One region of the Shouchella oshimensis genome, then DNA from elsewhere that is predicted to be linked to it. Evidence: riboswitches for the same ligand, from Rfam matches in the RefSeq annotation. Region 1 holds a riboswitch; the other holds the start of a gene.
The links. Region 1 has a riboswitch for thiamine pyrophosphate ahead of NDM98_RS02750 (ECF transporter S component). Riboswitches for the same ligand answer to the same signal wherever they lie in the genome.
Positions count from the first base shown of each region.

Region 2: another riboswitch for thiamine pyrophosphate. It lies ahead of NDM98_RS22700 (3-oxoacyl-ACP reductase); the one in region 1 lies ahead of NDM98_RS02750 (ECF transporter S component).

Region 1 is NZ_JAMQJY010000001.1:490,384-494,847, reverse strand. Features, by position in the region: partial or broken gene NDM98_RS02760 (branched-chain amino acid aminotransferase) at 1-913, shown strand, start outside; gene NDM98_RS02755 (HAD family hydrolase) at 964-1,752, shown strand; TPP riboswitch at 1,813-1,909, shown strand; gene NDM98_RS02750 (ECF transporter S component) at 2,025-2,603, shown strand; gene NDM98_RS23800 (ABC transporter ATP-binding protein) at 2,619-3,095, shown strand; gene NDM98_RS23795 (hypothetical protein) at 3,052-3,543, shown strand; gene NDM98_RS23790 (ABC transporter ATP-binding protein) at 3,492-4,073, shown strand; gene NDM98_RS02740 (energy-coupling factor transporter transmembrane component T family protein) at 4,073-4,464, shown strand, end outside.
Region 2 is NZ_JAMQJY010000007.1:60,648-65,111, reverse strand. Features, by position in the region: gene NDM98_RS22705 (LLM class flavin-dependent oxidoreductase) at 94-1,413, opposite strand; gene NDM98_RS22700 (3-oxoacyl-ACP reductase) at 1,429-2,181, opposite strand; TPP riboswitch at 2,287-2,387, opposite strand; gene NDM98_RS22695 (hypothetical protein) at 2,504-2,668, opposite strand; partial or broken gene NDM98_RS22690 (GNAT family N-acetyltransferase) at 2,750-3,580, opposite strand; gene NDM98_RS22685 (GNAT family N-acetyltransferase) at 3,703-4,107, opposite strand; gene NDM98_RS22680 (aminoglycoside adenylyltransferase domain-containing protein) at 4,125-4,464, opposite strand, start outside.

The sequences.
Region 1 (4,464 bases):
CTAACACTAGATCCAGCAGCGATGATTTATCACTACGGACAAACTGTATTTGAAGGGCTTAAGGCTTACCGTACGGACGATGAACGAATTCTTTTATTTAGGCCTGAACAAAACTTTAAAAGACTTAATCGTTCAAGCGATCGTTTAAGTATTCCTGATATTGATCCAGAGCTTGTTATTGATTACTTATCAGAGTTATTAAAATTAGATAGAGAATGGATTCCTACATATGAAGGAACTTCGTTATACATTCGCCCATTTATTATTGCAACTGAACCTAACTTGAGTGTGGCTCCATCAGCTACGTATAAATTTATGATTATCCTATCACCAGTAGGCTCTTATTATAAAGAAGGAATTGCACCAGTTGGTATTTATGTTGAAGATGAATATACAAGAGCCGCATTAGGTGGTACAGGTATGGCGAAAACAGCGGGAAATTACTCTGCTGCTTATAAAGCCCAAGATAAAGCAACTGCGCATGGACAAGCACAAGTACTGTGGTTAGATAGTGCTGAAAAGAAATACATTGAAGAAGTAGGAAGCATGAATGTATTCTTTAAAATTGATGGAGAAGTAATCACTCCAAGCATTAAGTGGTAGTATTCTTGAAGGTGTAACACGTAAATCGATCATAGAATTATTAAAAAGCTTGGATGTACAAGTTACAGAGCGGAAAATCTCAATTGATGAAGTTCTTTTAGCTATTGAAGAAAATCGTTTAGAAGAAGCATTTGGAACAGGTACTGCAGCAGTGATTTCACCAATTGGAGAGCTTAGCTTGAAAGGTCAACAAACTCTGATTAATAATCGTGAAACAGGTGCACTTGCTACAAAATTGTATGAAACGTTAACTGGAATCCAAAAAGGAAGAATTGAGGATCCATTTAATTGGACACACGAAGTAAAATAACAGAAAAAATGAGAAGAACTATATAATGTAATACAGAAAGGGAATCCTTGATGATTAAAGCTGTTTTTTTTGATTTAGATGATACTCTTTTATGGGATCAAAAAAGTGTTCAAAAGGCTTTCACAGCAACTTGTGAATATGCCCATGAACACGATAATCGTATTGAAGTTGAAGAACTAGAACATGCAGTAAGAGAAGAAGCAAAAAAGTTGTACGCTTCTTATGAAACATTTTCATTTACTCAATTAATTGGTATTAATCCATTTGAAGGTCTCTGGGCTAATTTTCAAGATAGAGAAGAAGAGTTTCAGAAATTAAAAGAGTTAGCTCCTGGCTATCGTTATGCGTCATGGGATCTAGGACTGCAAAAATGTGGGGTAGACAATAAGGAGCTAGCTAAAGAACTTTCTGAACGTTTTCCATTGGAACGTCGGAAGAATCCAATTGTTTATGAAGAGACATTTGAGGTGCTCGACGCACTCAAAGAAAACTATCAGCTTTTATTATTAACAAATGGATCTCCTGACTTACAAAATATTAAGTTAGAGCTTACGCCTGAATTGGTTCCGTATTTTGACCACATTGTAATCTCCGGTGCTTACGGTAAAGGCAAGCCGGATAAAGGTATATTTGAGCATGCCTTATCATTAATGGAGCTAAATAATGAAGAAGTTGTTATGGTTGGCGATAATCTAATGACAGATATTCTTGGTGCGAAGCGAGCGGGAATCTCATCTATTTGGGTGAATCGACGGAATCAAACGACTGAAGATGTTGAACCAACATTTGAAATTAAATCGCTCACTGAAGTTGAAGCCGTTTTAGACAAACTATCCTAAAAAAGTATTGTCGCAGCTTGAAAATTATGTTTAAATAAAACCGTACAAACAATATAACGTTATTTCCACTAGGGGCGCGTACGCTGAGAGAGGCTTTTGCCTTAACCCTTGACCTGATCTAGATAATACTAGCGTAGGAAAGTGGAGTCGACTCTTCTATTTACGATTTGCTTTTGGGGCAAGTGTGTACAATAACGAAGAAGCCACTCCAATTTTGGAGTGGCTTCTTTTTTTGAGTCACTGGGGAAATGATGAACGAGAGGGATGACTTGATGAAGAGATTGACATTAACAGACATTTTGGTAACGGTTATTATCGCAGTCGTTTTTGCCGTTGTTTACAGACTATGGGGGCCAGTAAATGATAGTTTAAAGCTGTTTCCATTGCAGATCAACGAGCTTATGTATGGAATGTGGTTTATCGCGGCAACCGTTGCATTTTTAATTATTCGTAAACCAGGAGTGGCTCTAATTGCAGAAACTGCAGCGGCCTCCGGTGAGTTTATCGTGGGTTCACAGTATGGATTAGAAGTCCTCATCTATGGAGTGATGCAAGGACTTGGAGCAGAACTTGTATTTGCATTCTTCTTCTACAAAAGTTTCTCATTAATGACTACGTCACTAGCTGGAGCGGCATCTGCAGGGGGATCTTTTATTATGGATTGGAACAGAGGGTATATGTTTGATCTTGTTGGTTGGAATTTAACTCTTGTGTTAGTACTAAGGACATTAAGTGGTATTTTAATTGCCGGTGTTTTTGCTTATTATCTTGTCAAAGCATTAGAGAAAACTGGTGTGACGGATCTGCTCAGACCATCCTCAAAAGCAGATCTGGAAACTCTTGAGAAATAGAAATGGAGTGGTCAGATGACATCAGTGATTTCGGGAGTGAAAAACCTACGCTTAACATTTCCTGGAAGCGGTAATCTGTTATTTAAAGATTTAAGTGTTCAAATCATAGAAGGTGAAAAAGTGTTAATCCTTGGACCAAGTGGAAGCGGGAAATCTACGCTTCTTCAAGTTTTAACCGGTTTAGTACCAGGAGCTATTCAACTTCCACTTAAATACGATGAGCTAACCCAACCGGATTCTTGGGGATATGTCTTTCAGGATCCGGATAGTCAGTTTTGCATGCCTTATGTTGATGAGGAAATCGCTTTTGTTTTGGAGAACCTAGGTGTGAAGCGAGAAGAGATGCACAGTCAGATTGTAGCCTATCTTAAGCAAGTGGGTTTGGAACTTACAAATGTACACACGCCAATATCTCAGCTTTCCCAAGGTATGAAACAACGCTTAGCTATTGCATCTGTGCCTGGCCCTTCAACCATCTACATTAATCTTTGATGAACCAACGGCCATGCTTGACCCAGAAGGTACAGAGCAGATTTGGCAGACGATACAATCTGTTGCAGCAGATCGTACGGTGATTATTGTTGAACATAAAATTGATCATGTGCTCGATTTTGTGGACCGAGTTATTGTTTTAGATACAGAGGGTCAGATTATAGCTGATGGTACAACTGAGCACATTTTTTCTACGTATAAAGAAACATTAAGAGACTATGGTATCTGGTTTCCAGGCGTTTGGCAGGAGTATGTTGCTTCAAGGGATTGGTCAAAGCAATTACTAGTTCAACAACATAATGAACCTGTTATTAAGTTAGATACATTCCAAGTTCTGCGCAGAAAAGAAGCGAAGTTAAACGTACAGGATGCTAAGGTTTATCCTGGAGAGTGGATTTGTGTGACAGGCAAAAATGGTGCTGGAAAAGTACATTGCTACTTGGTTTGATGAATGTCCTAAACCATGACGGCAAATATTTTCTACATGGAACACAAGTGAAGAAGAAGAACCTAATTAGTGACACTGTCGGCTTTGTTTTTCAAAATCCTGAATATCAATTTGTAACGAATCGAGTTTTTGATGAAATTGCCTTTACATTAAAACAAGAGCAAAAGCCAGCTGAACAAATTCAACACATTGTACAAAATTGTCTAGACTCATTCTCATTGAGTAAGCAGCAGGAACAACACCCCTATCAACTTTCTGTAGGACAAAAAAGAAGACTAAGTGTGGCTACAGCCATTGTGAAGGATCAATCCGTCTTATTATTAGATGAACCGACTTTTGGACAAGATGCCAAAAATACGTTTGCTCTTTTAGAGATGATTGAATCGTGCAGAGAGCAAGGCATCACCATTATCATGGTGACGCATGACATGGACGTTCTAACACATTTTGCGACAAGGGTTTGGACTGTAGAGCATGGGGTGTTGTTTGAGGAAGAAGCGATCGTGGATCAAAAGAAGGTGAACAGCTAGTGACAGCTTTATATGCAACAAAGGATACATGGATCACTCATGTAAACCCAAGTATAAAATTGATTTTGTCTATTCTTTTGTTTGCTTATATGATCTTTATTCATAACCCCACACATCTGGTTTATTTAACTGCTGTATTTTGCTTGTTATTGTTTGTCTTCTCAGGACATCCATTACGCTATTTGCTTCTCTTTTCAGCACCGTTTATCCTTGTTTTTTTCTCGTCTGCCAGCTCCATGATTTTTTTTGGTCGTGGTGATACAACGTGGTTTAAATGGGGTATTTTTCATGTGACAGAGGAGAGTTTTTATCGTGGTGTTCACCTAGGGTTTCGTGCTTTGGCCTTTGCTATCTTAGGAATGATCTTTGCATTAACAACCAAGCCAGTTCT
Region 2 (4,464 bases), on a different contig from region 1:
TTGTGTAGTCAATCCTCTCCAGAAATCTTTCCAATGATTGCGTGTTCTACGTCACATCCACTATACAGGGCAAGTAATCACCATTTCAAGGTTCTACAAACCATTTACTTTTAATCCTAAATGTTCCCGAAAGCTCTGTCCTTCATATTCTTTCCTAAAGATGCCTCTCCTCTGCATTTCAGGAACAATGAGTTCAACAAAGTCATCTAAACTACCAGGTAATGTAGGAGGCATTAAATTAAATCCATCAGCGACACCCGCTTCGAACCAGACTTGCATCTGATCGACTATTTGCTCAGGGGTCCCTATCAGTGTGTGATGTCCACCGCCTGCACTCAGATATCCTATTAATTCTCTTACGGTTGGTTGTGTATCATTTATCATTTCGAGTATGGTTTCGTAACGACCAACAGGACCTGTAAATTCTTCTACTGGGGGTAATGGCGGCACTGCTTTATCCAGTTCCCAATGAGAGCAGTCTTGCTGTGTAAAAAAGCTCAATTGTTTTAACCCCGTCTCAATAGGTAATTGCTCATCTAATTCTGCTTTCTTTTCAAGCGCTTCCTCGTACGTGCGGCCAACATATGTGACTAATCCCGGTAATACTTTAATGTGTCTATGACTGTTCTGACTTTGTTTAACCTGCTCATCTAATTTTTTGCGAAAGGTTTTTGCTTGCTTTAGATTCCATGACACTGAATAGACTGCATCGGCATATTTAGCGGCTAATGCAATACCTTGTTTAGATGCGCCTGCTTGCATGGACACAGGTCTACCTTGTGGGCTTCTTGGCGTAGTAGACGGACCTTGTACGTTAAAATGTGCACCAATGTGATGAAAAGGCTTGATGTTTGAAGGATTTATTAACGCTCCCTCTTCTCGATTATGTACAAACTCCTCAGATTCCCATGAAAGAAATAGTTTATTCATAAGAGCTGCAAATTCGTCTGCCTTTTCATAGCGTTCATCGTGTGAAGGGAGTTCATTCATGCTATGATTTAATGCCTCTACATCCCTCATCGATGTCACCAAATTCCACCCCACGCGTCCTTTTGTTAGATGATCTAAGCTTAATAATTGTCGTGACGCTGTAAAAGGATTAGCAAAGGTACTTGAGATGGTTGATACTAATCCTATGTGACTTGTGACTTGAGAAATAGCGGTTAGATTCACAATCGGATCAAACCAAAATGCTGGCATTTCGCTAGAATCGTTCCCTTGAAATGAATGATTATCTGCGAAGAACACCGCATCAAAGTAACCCTTCTCCGATAATTGAGCTAAAGATTGATAATAAGAGATGTCCCCTATCCGTTCAACGCTTGAATTGGGCATTAACCAGGATGCTTGATGATGGCCACAACCATATAGTAAAACCCCTATGTGCAATTGTTTTTCTTTGGTTTTTGTCATGTGATTACACCTCAATTAATTCATAGTTAATCCGCCATCTACCGTGAAATTCTGACCCGTAATACCCGTTGCATGTTCCGATGATAAATAAGCGACCATATTGGCTACATCTTGAGGTTCAGTGACTTTCTTTAATGGCGTTGACTGAGCAATTAAATCAAAAACCTCTGGTGTCGTAACAGCACTGGCATCAGTGGTTTTTAATAATCCACCTGAAACGACATTGGCTTTTATTCCATGTACACCTAGTTCAGAAGCGACATTACGCATAAAACCGATTAGCCCAGCTTTAGCTGTTGTATATTCATGGTAGGGTACAACAGGATTCTGAAATAGATTGGTACCTATGCTTATAATCATTCCATTTTGTCTTTCAATAAATTGAGGTACGACACTTTGAACGATATTAAAGGCAGCATTCAAGATACCATCCACTTGCTTTTGATAATCGTCCCACGTCAGTTCTGTAAATGACTTCTGTTTGCTTGGATCAAATTTAAAGTCTACTAATGCATTGTTAACGACCACATCTATTTGACCAAAATATGCTGTAGCTTCTTTTATCAATTGATCTACTTCATTGCATTTTGTTACATCCGCTTGAATAGCAATCGCGTTCTCTTCACCAATCTCAGACACAAGCTTTTCTGCGGCATCTTTACTTTTATTATAATTAATGACTACATTAAATCCTTGGTGAGCCAATGTTTTTACAATCGTTGAACCTAATCCTCTACTACCACCTGTAACTAATACCGTTCTAGTCATCATAACCACTCCTATCATTTTTTTGGAAAATAAAAATGCGCAACACTCCCGTAGGAATGTTGCGCAAACAAGTAAATACATAGTAAATGAATCCACTTCAAATATGTATTCGTGCTCACACTTTCCTACGCTAGTTCTAACTAGTTCAGGTTCAAAGGGTTTGAGTTTGTACTCATCTCAGTTAAATAACACCCCTAGTGCATTAAAAATATGAAATTGTTAATTTACCTTTGAATTGTTGGAATTTTTTAGGTTATATTTTCATCTTGGTTTTACTATATAGTAGATTGATTGCTACGTAAAGTCTATTTGGATTATTTTATTAGTTACTACTTCTCTTCTCCACAAATAATAAAATGAATGTAGCCACAGGTCCCAAAACTAAAGAAAGCAAAAACCAATTAAGTCCTGTTCTGTTTTTACCTTGTGCTAACCCTGCATTTATTAATGCAAGTGTTCCCCATCCCATAACATATTGATTATCCAATGTGAGTACCACCACCTTTTTCCATCAAATCGAACTCCGTTTTTTGCAGAGGTTATTATAAAGTGAAATAGCATGTACAAATTACTTCAAAGAAAAATCATACCCCGTATAATTAAATACATTCTTAAATCCTAGTTTTTCAGCAATCGCACTAGATGCTTTGTTCGTTTCCATACAGTCCCAATAAGGAATGATCCCCGATTGTAGACAATCATGTATTAAGGCGGTAGCAACGTTTTGACCTAACCTTTTTCCCTGATGCTCCTTTAATGTTTCAATGCCCAAACAGTGCACATTGCCAGCTACAAAGCCTGAATAACACATGCTAACGATTTTATTATTCTGTATCACACAATAACCAATCCCATTATCAAAAAACCTTTCCGACGAAGACCAAAACTCCATTATTTCTGTTTCTAAAAAAGATAGATTCGAAATGACGCGAGTCTTGTTTCTAAGAAGATCACTGTCTATCTTCACAATCAAATAGCCTTCTTCAATTGGTGCAATGTTTTTATATGTGAACTCTTCTTTATGTAACATGTATACTCTCTGATTCCAACTTCCAAGTGAATGGTTACTAAACACGTTCTCGAATGTTTTATTCCAGCCTTGATGATTACCTATGGCTTCAAACCAGTCTAAACCAACTTTTTTTGCCTCTGGCTTAATGACTGATTCAATAAAATCGTTTAATTCTTTATTAAAACACTCATTCGTTTCATCTCCAAAAAAGATAAACCCATCATTATTATGCAGCCAAACCACACCAGTTGCCGGCCTTTCAGGATTATCAACAAATACTCGTCCAGGGTTCACGCCTTCTATGACAGCTCTTGCTTCTAGTTGACCTTATTTGCGCAGCAACTCTTTACACTTACTAAATTCTGAGTTTATCAACTCTGATATCATAAGCTTCTCCTTTGTTTTGAAAATAGATAGACTAGTAGATCTTGTTCCTTAAACTCTATTCTTCTTCCCGCAATAATCTATCCTTGCATGCTGAAATTTCTATAAACATCCCAAATGAAAAATCACCTTTTAAACTTACAATTAAATCTTTCAACTCCAGGATATACCGCGCCAGGACTTAATACTGTAAACCCATATTCTTCATAAAAAACGACTGCGTCCTCGTCTGTTTCAGCAATGATCGACTTATATTCTCTATTAATGTAATTAATCATCTTCTTACCAATTCCTCTTGCCCGCTGCTCTTCAGCCACAGCGATATGCTTAATCTCGCATTCATCTGGATCGATGATTTCTATTCCGATGCATCTAACAAGGAAACCATTCGTTTCATATCCATACAGAATCCGTTGAGGGTTATGTACATATAGGTCATACTCATCTCTAACTTTAGAAGTAGATGTTGCATATGATAAAAGCTTAAACACCATCGGGTCTAGTTCTTCTGAATCAATAATGATCATCATAGTTACCTCTCATTCATTTAGTTGCTACGATGAAAACCTTGATTTTGTTTTGCAAAGTCTCTAAATGCTAATAATTCGTCTCTACCCCACTTAACTCCGCCTGATTTTATATCTACTTCTTTAATAGTATTGTCTGATTGATACACATTAAGAGCACGCTGAATTAAAGGATTAAATCTTTTTGGAAGACACCTAAGCCCCCATTCCCCACCTTCATCCTTGCTATAAATTCTATGCACACCTTCACTGCGTAATCTCAATGTACGACATATGTTTAAAATACTGTAGTAAGGTGAATCAAGAATATTCTGATCTTCTAATGTCCAATTAAATTCATCTATTACAGAAGCCATAAAA